DNA from 4 places in the Lysinibacillus sp. SGAir0095 genome. Region 1 is predicted to be linked to each of the others. Evidence: riboswitches for the same ligand, from Rfam matches in the RefSeq annotation. Region 1 holds a riboswitch; each other region holds the start of a gene.
What was found. Region 1 has a riboswitch for cobalamin ahead of C1N55_RS19105 (glutaredoxin family protein). Riboswitches for the same ligand answer to the same signal wherever they lie in the genome.

Region 1 (3,875 bases):
GAAGGAAAGTCAGATTGTACATAATCTTTTAATAGAAAAGGAACTGTTCTAGTTGATTCATAGAAAAACTGCCGATTTTTCAATAAAGGAAAATCATATCCTGTTAACCGGTAACTGTTCAATACAACCTTATAGTTTTGCTCATTTACCAGAGGCTCACCTTGGAATGTCACATTCTTCAACCTATGGCCTGCGGGTTCCTTCACATCGATGATATAGGAAATCCCTCCCCAAAAATCGTATTGATAAGGCTGGGGAATATCAGGATACACGTTTGAACTAAAATCAATTTTACCCTCTTGATTGAGTGCAAATACGGCAGCACTTTGTTCCATTAACTCTTTTATTTCACTCCCTAATAGTGAAATAACCCTTAGCTTATGTTCTCGAGGTGCGTTATTAATTAAGTCTCGATTCGTGATCCTACCAAAAAATCCTCCATTCTCTAGATACAATAAATCACAAACTGAGATTTGAGCATTTGTAGCTTTGAGTTGCATATCGTGAATAAGTTGTATAAAGGGATGGCTTGAAAGTCGGGATGACAATAAACCCTTATAAGAATAATCATCCATAATGTATGCAACCTCTTTTTCAAGCCACTCTTCTACCTCTTGCGGATATGAAAATTCACCTTTTTTTAATCGGTGAAACTTTGCTTCATGCTGCCTTGTTTCAAAGTTTATTTGTACCTCGAAGAACCCGTTTCCATGAGAGGCAGGTTGAATAATTAAAGTATCCTTTACTCTTGTGTTTATAGATAGATGTTGGTGACCAGTAATGAGTAAATCGATGTCAGGGATCAATTCTAAAATTTCATTTGCTTGATTTTCACCAACGCGTTCTTGAAACACGGTGCCTGTTGTGGGATCCTCGGTAAAACCGCCATGATAGGAAACGATGAGATAATCTGGTTTTTCACTTGTTTTTACAACCTCCACCCAGTGTTGTAGAGCCTTTAACGTATTTTCAAATTGAAGTTCCTCTAGATATCCATGCTCGTCCCAAATGCGTGTGTAATGAGTTGTCGCACCAACAACAACAAATTTTTTTCCACCAATATCTTTTATAAAATAGGGTTTGGCAAAGTCCCCCATATTACAGCTAATCCAAGGGAAATGACAATCGAAACGAAAGCTTTCTATAGCTTTTAGATTATTATGAAATTCATGATTACCGAAAATGGCAACATCATAGATTTCGTTTGCTAGCTCAATCATCGGGTGCCTTTTTTTATGAAAATGCTTGTAATAAAAAGATGCTGGACTTCCATCTAAAAAATCCCCGTTATCTATCACTAAATCTGGATTCAAAGCCTTCATTTTTTTTATTAAATGTTCAAAGCGATCCAGTCTTCCGTGTAAATCACTCGTAATTAAAACGGATACCGCCATAAATTTCACCTCCATATGGACTTTATTTTGATAGCATATATTTAATATGGTAAATGAAATTTTACTCATTTACATCATATTGGGATATGTGCTACACTTATCTTCGTAAATTAAAACTATATATTGTGTTTGTTTTATGTAGGTACTACTATATGTAGTTTAATAGGGAAGTTCGGTGAAAATCCGACGCTGTCCCCGCAACTGTAATGCTGACAATGATTCGTGTGCCACTGTGTAAATACATGGGAAGGGAATCAAAGTGTGAAGCTAAGCCAGGAGACCTGCCTAGTAAAACAGATCAATCATTTCTTCGGGGATTGAGAAATGGGGACGCATCCTTTTTATACAATTCACTTAGGACGTTTCCAATTTTAGGTTATCTTTTTTCGAAGAGATAACCTTTTAATTTTTACTAAAAATTAGTAATTTCTACCTCTGTTTACACATTGTACAAGGTGGTATTGAAGAAAAAAAGAGATTAATAGAGAAGAGGGATTTTATGAAATTATATACAAAAACAATCTGTCCAAAATGCATGTGGGTAAAATCAGAACTGCAAAGAGCAGGGCTTGAAGTAGAAGTTGTGAATATCGATCAAGACGAAGAAGCAAAGCAAACGATTATAGACGCAGGCTTCCTTTCAGTACCTGTTTTAGAGTTTGATGGACAACTGGTAGGGGATGTGCAAGAGATTGTTTCTCAAATTGAGCTGATCGCAGGGTGATTGCTTATGCGAGTCGAACTGGAAACGTACGCTATATTGCTTCAAAAATACAGGGTGAAGCCGTTGAGATAAAAGAAGGATTGCAGTTGGACAAGCCCTTTCTTTTGATTACATATACAGATGGGCTTGGGGACATTCCACTGAAAGTTGCGCAATTTTTAGAGCGAAATGGAGCCTTTTGTAAAGGGGTCGTTGTGAGCGGAAATAGCAACTTTGGACATCATGTATTTGGTGGCGCAGGGGAAAAAATTGCATCAAGTTACCGTATCCCGTTAGTACGTAAACTAGACTTGCGTGGGTATCAGGAAGATTATAATGCGATTCAACAGTTTTATGAAAAGAGGGTCATTGAATGAAAACATATTTGAAACTAAATAATGATGTGCTGAATCGTTATAACACAACCGGGCAATTAGAGCTGGAAAAGGACCGTGAGGCGACACGACGTTACTTTTTAGAATATGTAAACGTACGCTTACGCTACTTTATCGATATAGAAGAGAAGATTCGTTATTTAGTAGAAGAAGGGTATTACGAAAAAGAATTTATTGAACTGTATGACCTAGAATTTATTAAACACTTATATAAAAAAGCATATGATTACAACTTCCGCTTCCCTTCTTTTATGAGTGCGAGTAAATTCTATGACAGCTATGCTATGAAAAGCCGTGATGGTGAAGAGATTCTTGAAAAATATGAAGATCGAATTGTGATTATTGCATTGTATTTAGCGCAAGGTGATGCAGACCTAGCAGAACGAGCGGTGGAAGCCATGATGGAAGGCTACCAACCTGCTACACCTACAGCTTTGAATAGTGGAAAGAAAGCTCGTGGGGAGCTGGTAAGCTGCTTTAAATTATCGATGGATGACTCAATGAACAGTATCGCCGAAAATATTGGTTACTGTTTGGAACTATCTCGCCTTGGTGGTGGGGTTGGTGTTAATTTAACAGATCTGCGTCCATTAGGAGATCCTATAAAAGGGATACTTAATCGTGCAAGTGGTGTTATCCCGGTTGCAAAGCTTCTAGAAAATTCCTTTAGTTATTCCAATCAACTCGGTCAACGCAATGGTTCAGGCGTTGTATACTTAAATATTTTCCATGCAGATATCGAGAATTTCATCTCATCCAAAAAACCAAATGCTGATGATAAAATCCGCCTGGCGACACTATCTACAGGTATTATCATTCCGAGCATTTTCTTTGAACTCATGAAAAGAGATAAGGATATCGTTCTCTTTAGCTCTTACGATATTTACAAAGAATACGGTAAACGGATGTCTGAAATCTCTATTTCGGAGATGTATTACGAGTTGCTGGATAATCCAAAAATCCGCAAAATAAAACGATTAAATGCAAGAAAGCTTTATACAGAAGTCAAAAAAGCTCAATTTGAATCGGGTTACCCATTTGAAATTTTTGATGATAACGTAAATGAAGTGCATCCACTAAAAAACATAGGTCGAGTGCAAATGTCGAATTTGTGCACGGAAATTTTACAAGTCCAGCAAAAGAGTATTATCACAGATCAAGACGAACCAAATGAGTATGGATTAGATGTATCTTGTAATCTAGGTTCCATTGATATACATGAAGCGAGTAAAGTAGCTGATTTTGGGAAACTAGTCGATACGTCAATGAGGCTATTAACAAATGTATCTCAAATGACTTATATCAAAAACGTTCCTTCTGTTGCAAAAGCAAATAAGTTAATGCATTCAGTTGGTTTAGGTGTCATGAACTTACATGGGCATT
Region 2 (3,875 bases), 1.4 Mb from region 1:
AGCTGATGTCGTTTGATTCGACTAGCCATCTCTTCATCAAAAGCAACACCGGAAGCAATATAAAACAAGTTGGTCCGCTCAAATTGGTGATATAGCTCTTTAGCATAACATTCAGCAAATGCACTTTTTCCGCTCCGAACACCACCTGAAATAAAAATCATTTTACTCATGAGACTCTCCTCCAAAATTTAATAATAAGCTAAAGTAATTATTAGAGATAAAATCGAAAAGAGCAAACTCTAATTAAGAATTTGCTCTCCTACTTTTTAGTTAAAAATTTCTGGATAGATTGTTGATGCAATTAGTTCGATGGCTTCACCAATTCGTGGACCTGGACGATCTAGGATATCGGCATTTAATACATAAACTTCTTCATTTTGAACCGCCGTAATATTTGACCATCCTTCACGAGCTAAAATTTCTCCTTTTGGATCTTCACTGTAATTTACAGTTGTAATAATTGCTTCTGGATTACGGGTAATTAAATCCTCTTCTGAAACTGCAAACCAACTTTGCTGATCAGCATATATGTTTTCAACGCCAGCCGCTTCAATAAGCTCTTGTTGGAAAGTACCAGAGCCGACAGACCAAATATCTGGAGATGGTGAGATTTCAAAGTATACTTTTTCCTTTTCATCCAATGAAGCCGTTTTTTCTTGAACCGCCGCAATTTGCTCTTCGATTCCTGAAACGATTTCATCAGCTTTTTCTTCAACATTTAAAACTTCAGCTATTTGCTCGATATCACCATAAACATCATCAATTGTTGCGGCAGTTTGAATAACAAAAACCTTCAATCCAGCATTTTCTAATTGTTCAATATGCGTTTCTTCCCCAACTGTATAGGCAAAAACAACATCAGGTTGCATTTCAATTACTCTCTCAGTATTGATAGTCATTGAATCAGAAATTCGTTCTATTTCAAGCGCTTCTTCAGGGTATGTATCAAATTCTGTTGCACCGATAATTTGCTCCCCTACTCCAAGCTCAAATAAAATCTCTGTATTGCTCGGTTGTAATGAGACAATTTTTTCTGGTACTTCCTCAAAAGTCACTTCCACACCGCGGTCATCAACGACTGTATAAGGACCTGATTCTTCAGCTGCCCCAGCGTTTTTGTTTGCTTCTGTATCATCGCTTTTAGCTGGTTCTTCAGAATTACAACCAACTAATAATAATGAGATTGCTAATGGTGCCATCCACTTTTTCTCTAAAAATTTCATCGAATTTCCTCTTTTCGTTTTTTCTTTATTGGATAGGATTTGCTCACAAATGGAATCTCATCTACACCCTGTCTGGAGTTTGTGTAAACGGCCATTACAAAAAATACATTTGCAAGAAGAGCTAAATAATCAAACAATATTTCTGGTACTTCGCGTTCTTCACTTACTTTATGGAGTGCACGATATGATTTTTTTGCTTCACTTCGACAGACATGAAGTAAGGCACCCGCTTCACTGCCTTGAGGCAATAAAAACTGCTTGATTACATCCCCAACTTGGGCAACATAATAATCATATCGGTCACTCAAGACTTGTAAATCAGCCTCCGAAATCGCTAATTTTCCACGTATAGAGCCGTTAAGATGATAAACATTAGGCTGAATAACTTCTAAGTCCTCATAAACAACTCGACAAGCTTCATCTCCACGTAAAACTGGTAAAACAGCTCCAATTCGTGTAGTAAGAGAATCTGTGCGAATCTCATAATCGACTAAACTCCCTTGCTCACGCATAAATGGATAACAACTAAATCGCATATCTTTTCGAATATATACCCCCCCTATCCAATTACATTTAGTGAATAACCCATTCAAACAACAAGAGAAATTATAAAAGCCATCCACAAGAATGGATGGCAAAAAATTACAGAATAAGATTGCATAAAAATATTCACTAAATTAAGCCGTACATTCTCTTAAATTCCGAAGAGGGTATTTACGATCAGAAAAAGATAGGTCTCCTGGCTTGTGCATAGCATTTCAAAGAGCCTTCCCATCTAGATAGACAGTGGCAAAAATCTTGAAACTAACACATACAGTTGCGGATACAGCTTCGGCTTTTTACCGAATTCCCTATTAAGCGTTCATACGCATCTCTTTCTTTGCAAACAGTATTCACTTAACAGCAATATAACATATTTTTCAAAATAATAGTATTTAAATTTTTCAGTAGAATTTAGTAATAGATTATAATGCTTAACTACAACCTAAGCATTTTCCATAGATTTCGAATTTGTGCGCCTCAATCGTATATCCCGGAAGTTTTTCGTTCAGCATCTCCATTGGACAAATCGAGATTTCTTTAACGTTCCCACATTCCATACAAATAAAGTGATGATGATGGTGATCAGATTCGCATTGCATACGGAAATTTCTTTCACCACTTAACTCAGTTTCTTCTAATATACCAAGATCAACAAAAGTAGCTAAATTGCGATAAATCGTATCGAAGCTCATTCCAGGAAAGTCCTTCTTCAATACAGATAAGAGATCCTTTGCAGTTAAATATTTATCAGTCTCTTCGAACATATTCAATATTAGTTCTCGTTTATCCGTTTTTTTATAGCCGTTTTCTTTTAATATTTCCCATGCTTTAGTTAGGTTCATTTAACTGCTCCCCTTTCTTTTGCATTTGTTTTAAGTATAATTTTTTTAACAAGGATGACAATCAATAAAATTAATATAGAGGTTACAACAATTGTACCACCTGGTGCCAGATTTAAGTAGTAAGCGCTTGCTAATCCGATGATAACAGCGGCTTCACCAAAGAGGATTGAATAAATAATTGTTTGTTTAAATCCTTTGGCAATCCGCATACTGGCTGCAACAGGTAGTGTAATTAATGATGAAACTAAAAGAATTCCAACAATTCGCATGCTTGCAGCTATCACTAAAGCAACTACCAGCATAAATAAGAAATGAATCCATTTTGCAGGCAGTCCACTAGCATTTGCATATTCTTCATCAAAAGCAAGGACAAACATTTCTTTGAAAAATAAGAATATAAATAAGATAACTACAATAGCAATACTCACTACAACCCATAAGTCCTGTCTTGATACTGCCGAAACCGAACCAAATAAATAGCTCATTAAGTCTGTATTAAAGCCACTTGCAAGAGATACAAAAATCGCAGTTAGACCAATACCTGCAGACATAATAATCGGAATAGCGAGCTCTTCATAGTGTTTATATAGTCTGCGCAATCGCTCTATTAGAATCGAGCCACTAACTGCTGCAACAATCCCTAAATATATCGGATTTAAAAGCACTAACGCCGAGAAGCTTTGACTTAAGTATAAACTCCCCGCAATCCCCGCCAGCGTTACGTGGGATAGTGCGTCTGCGATTAATGACATTCGTCTTACTACAATAAAAACACCTAATAATGGTGCTATAACGCCAATAATTAGCCCCGAGATAAAGGCATTTTGTAAAAATTCATAGTTTAAAATTGCTTCAATCATTTTGCCTTCTCCTCATTAATGAATCTTTCTCACTGAATGTCCATACCAATTGTCTAATTGAGTTTGTGAAATTGTATCAAACTCCTTTTTAAACCCATGGAAATGAATTGTTTGATTTAAGCAGGCAACATGACTGATTCGATTAGATACCGTATCAACATCATGAGTAACTAAAATAATTGTCTTATTTTGTTCCTCGTTCAGCTTTGCTAGCATATCATAGAAGGATTGAACATTTTCGTGATCAATTCCTACAGTTGGCTCATCCAATATTAATACTTTCGGGTCGGAAATAAGAGCTCTCGCAATAAATACTCTTTGTTGTTGACCACCTGAAAGCTGACCAATATTACGAGAACGGAATTGCTCCATACCTACTGAATTTAATGCTTCTATTACTTTATCAT
Region 3 (3,875 bases), 1.9 Mb from region 1:
AAAACTGCCGTCGTGATATCGTGTTAGAACTTGAAGAAATGGGCTTTGAAATCGAAGCTTCTCACCATGAGGTTGCTCCTGGTCAACACGAAATTGATTTTAAATATGCAAACGCAGTTGAAGCTTGCGACAACATTCAAACATTCAAGTTAGTTGTTAAAACAATTGCACGTAAACATGGGTTACATGCAACATTCATGCCAAAACCATTATTCGGTGTGAACGGATCTGGGATGCACGCAAACCTTTCATTATTTAGCGGTGACAAAAACGTGTTCTTCGATGAAAATGCAGATTTGCAATTATCCGATACGGCACGCTCATTCATGGCTGGTATCATGAAACATGCAAAAGGATTCACAGCGGTAACTAACCCATTAGTAAACTCTTACAAACGTTTAGTTCCAGGATATGAAGCACCATGTTACATTGCTTGGTCAGCTCGTAACCGTTCACCATTAATTCGTATCCCTGCGTCTCGCGGTCTATCTACTCGTGTTGAATTACGTTCAGTTGATCCATCAGCTAACCCATATTTAGCATTAGCTGTTCTACTAGAAGCAGGTTTGGATGGTATCCGTAACGGTTTAACACCACCAGCGCCAGTTGATCGCAACATCTATGTTATGAATTCTGCTGAGTTAAAAGAAAACGGAATTGAGAGTTTACCAGGTTCTCTACTTGAAGCTCTTTCTTACTTAGAACAAGATGAAGTAATCAAATCAGCACTTGGTGAACACATCTATTCTAACTTCAAAGAAGCAAAAGAAATTGAATATGATATGTTCCGTACAGCTGTTCACCCATGGGAACGTGATCAATATTTAAAAATGTACTAATCTTATAGATGAAGTAAACCGTCTCGATTTTGAGACGGTTTTTTCTATATATAGAATGATCAAATTCATTCTTTTCTTAACTATGAAGACAGGTAAAATCAAATTAGTCAATCGTTTGCTTCAACTCATTTTACTAGATTTCACTCATATACTTGTAAAAGAATAAGTTTGAAAGTAAGGTGAAGGTTTGCCGAAGAAAATTGTCTCTATTTGCTTAACATTACTCATTTTAGCTGCGTTGATTAATACAATATCGAAAAATCTTTTTACGAATGAACAAGATCAATTGGAGGTTGTATTTGATGAAGAGGATTCAACATCCTTGAATCAAGCAGTTGATCAAGAGCCTGAGGTTGAAGAAGGTGAACAACAGGTTGAGTACCGATCGATTGATGAACCAGAAATTTATCATGATCATGAGGAAGGAGGGCATAATCATGATGACCACGAACAAGAAACAGAGGTACGAGCACTCAATGTGAAAGCACCGAATTTTGAATTAAAGACTTTAACCGGTGAAACTGTTCGATTGTCAGATTTAGAGGGGAAAAAGGTGTTTATTAATTTTTGGGCAACCTGGTGTGCGCCTTGTGTTGAGGAGATGCCTGCTATACAACGTTTCTACGAAGAACATGCCAATAGGGAGAACCTCGTAATTCTTGCAGTAAATGCAACCGACTTAGAATTGAACATGGATAAAGTAAAAAAGTTTGCCTATGAATATGGAATTAGTTTCCCGATTTTATTGGATGAAAAGGGGGACGTTTCGATTAATTACGAAATTCTGACTATACCAACAAGTATGATAATAAATGAAGAAGGTATGGTTGTTGAGCAGATTATAGGGCCAGTTACTGAGGAAATGTTAGAGGAGAAGTTAATAGATTAATAAGAAGGAAATTTCCACTTATTTCTAAAATAGGTATGAAAGCACTATGATTTGTTCTTGAACAAGCTAATAGTTAAGATTATACTCAATTGTAAGTGAATAGAATTGCAGGATAAAGGTGCTAATCATGTAGCTTAATAGGGAATTCGGTAAAATGCCGAAGCTGTTTCCGCAACTGTAAGTGCAGATGAAATAAGAAGATGCCACTGTCAAACGAAGAAAAAAGCTTCTAGTAGATGGGAAGGTTCTTAGAGTAAAAGGATGCACAAGCCAGGAGACCTACCTTTCTCTGATCGTATCAAATCTCTTCGGAATTTAGGAGAATGTACGGCAAATAGACCAATGGGTATATGGATAGGTACTTTATATGCTTTTTTCTATTTTCCGCTATTTCTCAATTTGAGAGCTAGCGGTTTTTTATTTTGTCATTTTATCTTGCATGCAATTCACTAAAAAAAGAAACAAGGGGGTTTTGGTAAGTGGATCTATTTAAAAAAGGCTTGAATGTATTTCTAACATTTTTGTTAACGCTTTCATTATTTTCGCCGGTAACAGTAAACGCTGATGAGCTGACAGATAGTTCAACTGTACAGGTTCGAATTGAGGGGCTAAATGAAACAATTGTTCCACTAACAGCGGTTGATGTAAATGCTAATGAAATTTATTCAGAATACGGTAGTCTACTAGATTCGATGGATGAAGGTGATTCTACTGTTTATGCCATTCATGCAATTATTAAAGCATTGGATCAAGCAGGTTATGATGTCGAAAACTCCAGTGAGTTTGATTTTGGCGGAGGCATGTATATATCAAATATTGCAGGCTTAGAGACATTTAGTACCGGTAGCCAGGACGGTTGGATGTATACGCATAATCATGTTATATCCAATTATGGCGTAAGCCAGCAAGAAGTTAAAGATGGCGATATGATTGTTATGTATTTTACAACTAATTGGGAGAACAATCCATATACATTTTTTGAACACCCAGGTTATTCATCTGAAATTAATGAAAATATTACATTGAATTTACAAGGGGCATTTAAAAATGAGGATTGGCAGGATTATCATGCACCTATTGAAAATGCAGAGCTTGTCATCAATGGCGAAAAATCTCTATATATAACAGATACAGAAGGTAATGTCACACTTCAATTTTCTGAACCAGGTGAGTATGAAATTACCGCAGTTCGAGGTGAAGGAAAGTATAGTAATATTAACCGTCCATTTACCAAGATAACTGTACATCCAGTAAATAGTGAAGGATCAAAAACCAGCAGTCCGGTTGATAATGATGATGATCAAGCGATAGCAAATGTTATCTCACTTATATCTTCGCTTCCAACGATTGAAGAAATTAGTGAAAGAAACCAATTAGCGATTCAAAATGCCCGTCAAGCTTACGAAGCTTTGAATATAGAACAAAAAGCACTTGTAACAAACTTAGAAATACTTGTTCAAAAAGAAAATGCCTATAATTCATTAGTTCGTGTTCATGATGTTATTTCTCAAATTGATACATTGCCACAGGTCGATATGGTTAATGCAACACATGAAGAATCAATTGTACAAGCAACAAATGAATACGAAAAATTAAGTGACTCTGAAAAAATAGCGGTTACTAATTTTGTAAAATTACAAGAATTGCAAAATCGATTAATAGAACTCAAAAAAATATTAATAACAAAAATTACATTAACTGAAAAGAACATTTCATTACCTAAGGTTGGAGATACTGCTTCTATTAAAGTTACATTAAAACCAACAAATGCAACAGAGCGAGTGATCTGGTCAAGTAGTGATGAAAAAGTTGTTACAGTTGTAGATGGCGTTATTCGGGCCATTGGTAAAGGAAAAGCAACCATCACTGCTGCTTCAGAAAGTGGAGATGTCAAAGCATCCACTAGTATAGTAGTTTCTCCAACTATAGAAGAAGCTTTATTATCCTCAAATGCTTATTTACTATCAATAACACCAACTCCAAAATTTGGCAATGAATGGAATGTTTTTGCCTTAGCTCGAGGAGGATATGAAGTTCCAGAGGGTTACTTTGAAACTTATTACAATAATGTAGCTGCCCATCTTCAAGATAAAGAAGGTGTTTTGAGCGGGAATAATACGGAATATTCGCGTTTAATTATTGCACTT
Region 4 (3,875 bases), 1.1 Mb from region 1:
CACAAGTGTTAACGGTTTGGGAAGGAACAGCGAATATTTTAGCATTGGATGTTATTCGTTTATTTAAAAAATATGAAGCACACATTCTTTTTGTTGAAGAAATGAACAATAGATTACAGGATATCCCGGCATCAAACTTGAAACAAATCGTTGAAAATCAATTAAATGAAATTGAAAAACAATTACAGCTATTTATTACTCTAGATGATGCTGCCCAAACCTATGAAGCAAAAGGGATTGCGGAAAAAATGGCACTTATTTATGAAAGTGTCATTGCTGTTGAATGGGCAAGTCAACACGGAGGGAAATTTGAAAAACTAGCTGAGATATATCTAGAAGAAACTTGGAAGCTGCGTAAACTAGGTGATCCAATGATTACGGTCCAATACTTTCATGAAATAATCTAATATTAAAAAGAGAGCTCCATTTTGAAATGGCGCTCTTTTTCATTTTATAATTCATATTAAGTTAGTAAGAATTGACGGATGGAAGATCCAAAAAGTAAAATGGCTGTATGATGTAGTACGGATTTCGTTAAATGAGGAGATGATCATTTGAAAAGTCTATTTATTAAAACGGAGGAACAAAGGAAATGGTTAGAAAAATTGGCATCCTTAAAAGAGGAATTTAAAAACAATGCCCAACAAATTGATGAGCAATCTGTCTTTCCTCATGAACATATACAGAAGCTAAGAGAAATTGGCTATACAAAAATTACTCTACCAAAAGAATTAGGGGGAGAGGGTTTTAGTGTTTATGATGCGATTTTAATACAGGAAACACTGGCGAGCTACGACGGAAGTACTGCACTTTCCATAGGTTGGACGGTATTAACGGTAGGTGAGTTATTTGAAAATAAATACTGGGAACCTGTGAAACTAGAGAACTTTGCTAAAGCGGTAGAAAAAGGCGCAATCATCAATAGGGCGGTAAGTGAAGCAGCAACAGGTAGCCCCATTCGAGGAGGGCGTCCTGGAACTACAGCAAAACGAAATGGTGACAAGTGGGTAATTACTGGACGTAAAAGTTATACAACTGGATTACCCGAGCTAGATTACTTTTTAACCTCGGCATGGATTGAGGAAGAGGAAAAAATCGGTTTCTTCTTAATACATAAAGATACACCAGGTATTACTATTGAAGAGACGTGGGATGTTATTGCGATGCGGGGAACAGGTAGTCATGATTTTGTATTAAGTGAAGTGCAATTAGAAGAATCAGATCTAGTTGAAGTTCCTAACTATACGACTGGCTTTAAATTGAATGGGTGGCTACTGGTCATTCCTGCAACATACTTAGGAATTGCACAGGCAGCACGTGATTATGCCATACAATTTGCAAATACCCATTCACCAAATAGCATTCAAGGAACAATTGCATCATTACCGAATGTTCAAGCGTTACTTGGAGAAATTGAACTGGAGCTAGCTAAAGCACGCTTCGCTTTGTATGGTGCAGCACAAAGCTATGTGGATTTAAAAAATAGAGAACAAAATGGTAGAACGTTAACGGTAGCGGAAGGTGAAGTAATTGTCAATGCAGTAAACGTGGCTAAACATACAGTAACCAATGCTGCCATCACTGTAGTGGATAAAGCAATGCGAGTTGTAGGCGCAAAGAGTCTGCAACGCACAAATCCGCTTCAGCGTTATTACCGTGATGTACGAGCGGGTCTCCATAACCCACCAATGGATGATTTAACAATTAAGAAATTAGCTGAATTAGTTCTGAAACAAAATGACTGATACGATAGATTAGGAGGCTTTGTTTTTCATCAAGCAATGAAAGCGAAAGTTTTATACATTCTTTTCCATAATTAAAGTATAATAGAAAGAAATAATTTCATAAGTAGTAAAGGTCTTTTTGCTAGACTAGCAAAAAGAGTAAAAGGGAAGTTGGTGAAAGTCCAACGCTGTCCCGCAACTGTAAATGGGAGTGGCCCTGCAATCCACTGTTACAAGAAGTGTGTAATGGGAAGGAAGGGAGCACGATGAACATAAGCCAGGAGACCTGCCTTTATGATGATAGATTCACACCTTACGAGGATAGGGGGAGTACAAGGATTGTAATGATATCAATTACTGAACCGTCTCCCTATTTTGGCTAGGGAGGCTTTTTATTTTTGTGAAATGGCAAGAAAAACAATATGATAAAAACGATTTTAATTTCTACTAAAAAATATAATAATGTAAAGAATAGTCTTGAGGTAACATTGTGAAAAAAAGAATGATGCTTGCTTATAGTTCATCAATAGTTATTTTGTTAGTTAGCATTTGGCTTGGGGTGTCCATTGGTTCAGCAGATGTCCCCATCTCAACATTATGGGATGACGAAACAAATCCCAGTGCTTACAGTATTTTATGGGGCATTCGAATGCCTCGCGTTATATTAGCAGGTCTGATCGGCGCCTCATTAGCAATTGCAGGGGCAGCCTTTCAAGGGTTGCTAAAAAACCCTTTAGCTGATCCATATACGCTTGGAATTTCTTCAGGAGCTTCTGTTGGTGCAGTGGCAACAATTTTCTTTAGTCTTTCAATACCTGTAATAGGGACATACACCCTGCCACTTTTCGGCATGGTTGGGGCATTTTTGACGATGCTTCTCGTATTAACCTTTGCCCGTTTCATCGATCGCTCCATGAAAATGGAAACACTTATTTTAACTGGAGTAATATTCAGTTCATTTTTGGGATCGTGTATTTCGTTAATGATTGCGCTTACTGGCCAACAGCTACGTGAAATTACAAGCTGGTTACTTGGCAGTGTATCTATGCGTGGATGGCCATATGTCCAAATGATTTTGCCCTTTGTTTTGATTGGGGTCATACTTTTGTGGCTTAACCGAAGAGAATTAAATGCAATGATGTATGGTGATGAACGAGCACAGGCCTTGGGTGTAAACGTAAAGTTTAGGAAGTATGCGATTTTAACTGGAGGTTCGATGCTTACGGGAGCCGCAGTTGCAGTATCTGGTACCATTGGCTTTGTTGGGTTAGTCGTTCCTCATATGACGCGTATGCTTTGGGGAACGGATCATCGTCATTTATTGACCTTATCCTTTTTAAATGGAGCAAGTCTGTTGATTATTTGTGATCTGGTCTCTAGGACGATTATCACACCATCAGAATTGCCAATTGGTGTGATTACAGCCTTTATTGGCGCACCTGTCTTTTCATATATCTTCTTTAAACAACGAAGAAGCAGGGGGTGAAGATATGCTACAGGTTCAAAATATTTCAGGTGGTTACGGAGCAACCCCCATTCTATCAAATATTACATTTCAAGTAGAAAAAGGCAAAATGGTTGGAATTCTAGGACCAAATGGATGCGGAAAGTCAACCTTATTAAAGGTAATCAGTGGCATAATGAGTCCTACTTTTGGAACGGTCCACATAGATGGAGCAGAAATAGGTGAATACTCAACTCGTGAGTTAGCAAGAAAAATGACGATCTTACCTCAACTACATGCAACAGCCTTTTCGAGTACAGTTCGTGATACCGTGTCAATTGGCCGGTACCCACATCAATCAGGCTTCTTCTCAAGTTGGGGAGCAGAAGATGAAAGTGCAGTAAAAAAGGCAATGCAGCAGACGGATATCCAAAAATATGAAAATCACTATTTGGAATTTCTATCCGGTGGGGAGCAGCAAAGAGTTTTCATTGCACAAGCACTTGCACAGGCCTCAAGTTTACTGTTACTTGATGAGCCGACAAATCATTTAGATATTGCACATCAAAAGCAAATATTAGATATGATCCGTAAGGAAGTTACCGAAAATAATTTAACAGTTGTTTCCGTATTCCATGATATTAACCTGGCGTCACTCTACTGTGATGAAATACTTTTAATGGAAAAGGGTAAAGTCAGAGCTAATG

Region 2: linked by a shared signal. The riboswitch ahead of C1N55_RS12230 (hypothetical protein) and the one ahead of C1N55_RS19105 (glutaredoxin family protein) in region 1 are both predicted to bind cobalamin.
Region 3: linked by a shared signal. The riboswitch ahead of C1N55_RS20665 (S-layer homology domain-containing protein) and the one ahead of C1N55_RS19105 (glutaredoxin family protein) in region 1 are both predicted to bind cobalamin.
Region 4: linked by a shared signal. The riboswitch ahead of C1N55_RS04080 (FecCD family ABC transporter permease) and the one ahead of C1N55_RS19105 (glutaredoxin family protein) in region 1 are both predicted to bind cobalamin.

Annotation. Positions count from the first base shown of each region.
Region 1 covers NZ_CP028083.1:3,886,797-3,890,671, reverse strand. The annotation lists gene C1N55_RS19110 (bifunctional metallophosphatase/5'-nucleotidase) at 1-1,394, opposite strand, end outside; cobalamin riboswitch at 1,518-1,698, shown strand; gene C1N55_RS19105 (glutaredoxin family protein) at 1,894-2,118, shown strand; gene nrdI (class Ib ribonucleoside-diphosphate reductase assembly flavoprotein NrdI) at 2,115-2,474, shown strand; gene nrdE (class 1b ribonucleoside-diphosphate reductase subunit alpha) at 2,471-3,875, shown strand, end outside.
Region 2 covers NZ_CP028083.1:2,481,172-2,485,046, forward strand. The annotation lists gene C1N55_RS12220 (bifunctional adenosylcobinamide kinase/adenosylcobinamide-phosphate guanylyltransferase) at 1-170, opposite strand, end outside; gene C1N55_RS12225 (ABC transporter substrate-binding protein) at 267-1,223, opposite strand; gene C1N55_RS12230 (hypothetical protein) at 1,220-1,771, opposite strand; cobalamin riboswitch at 1,935-2,114, opposite strand; gene C1N55_RS12235 (Fur family transcriptional regulator) at 2,198-2,608, opposite strand; gene C1N55_RS12240 (metal ABC transporter permease) at 2,605-3,468, opposite strand; gene C1N55_RS12245 (metal ABC transporter ATP-binding protein) at 3,484-3,875, opposite strand, start outside.
Region 3 covers NZ_CP028083.1:1,594,975-1,598,849, forward strand. The annotation lists gene glnA (type I glutamate--ammonia ligase) at 1-839, shown strand, start outside; gene C1N55_RS07865 (TlpA family protein disulfide reductase) at 1,027-1,728, shown strand; cobalamin riboswitch at 1,828-2,030, shown strand; gene C1N55_RS20665 (S-layer homology domain-containing protein) at 2,208-3,875, shown strand, end outside.
Region 4 covers NZ_CP028083.1:797,892-801,766, forward strand. The annotation lists gene C1N55_RS04070 (acyl-CoA dehydrogenase family protein) at 1-407, shown strand, start outside; gene C1N55_RS04075 (acyl-CoA dehydrogenase family protein) at 555-1,745, shown strand; cobalamin riboswitch at 1,839-2,033, shown strand; gene C1N55_RS04080 (FecCD family ABC transporter permease) at 2,227-3,210, shown strand; gene C1N55_RS04085 (adenosylcobinamide amidohydrolase) at 3,215-3,875, shown strand, end outside.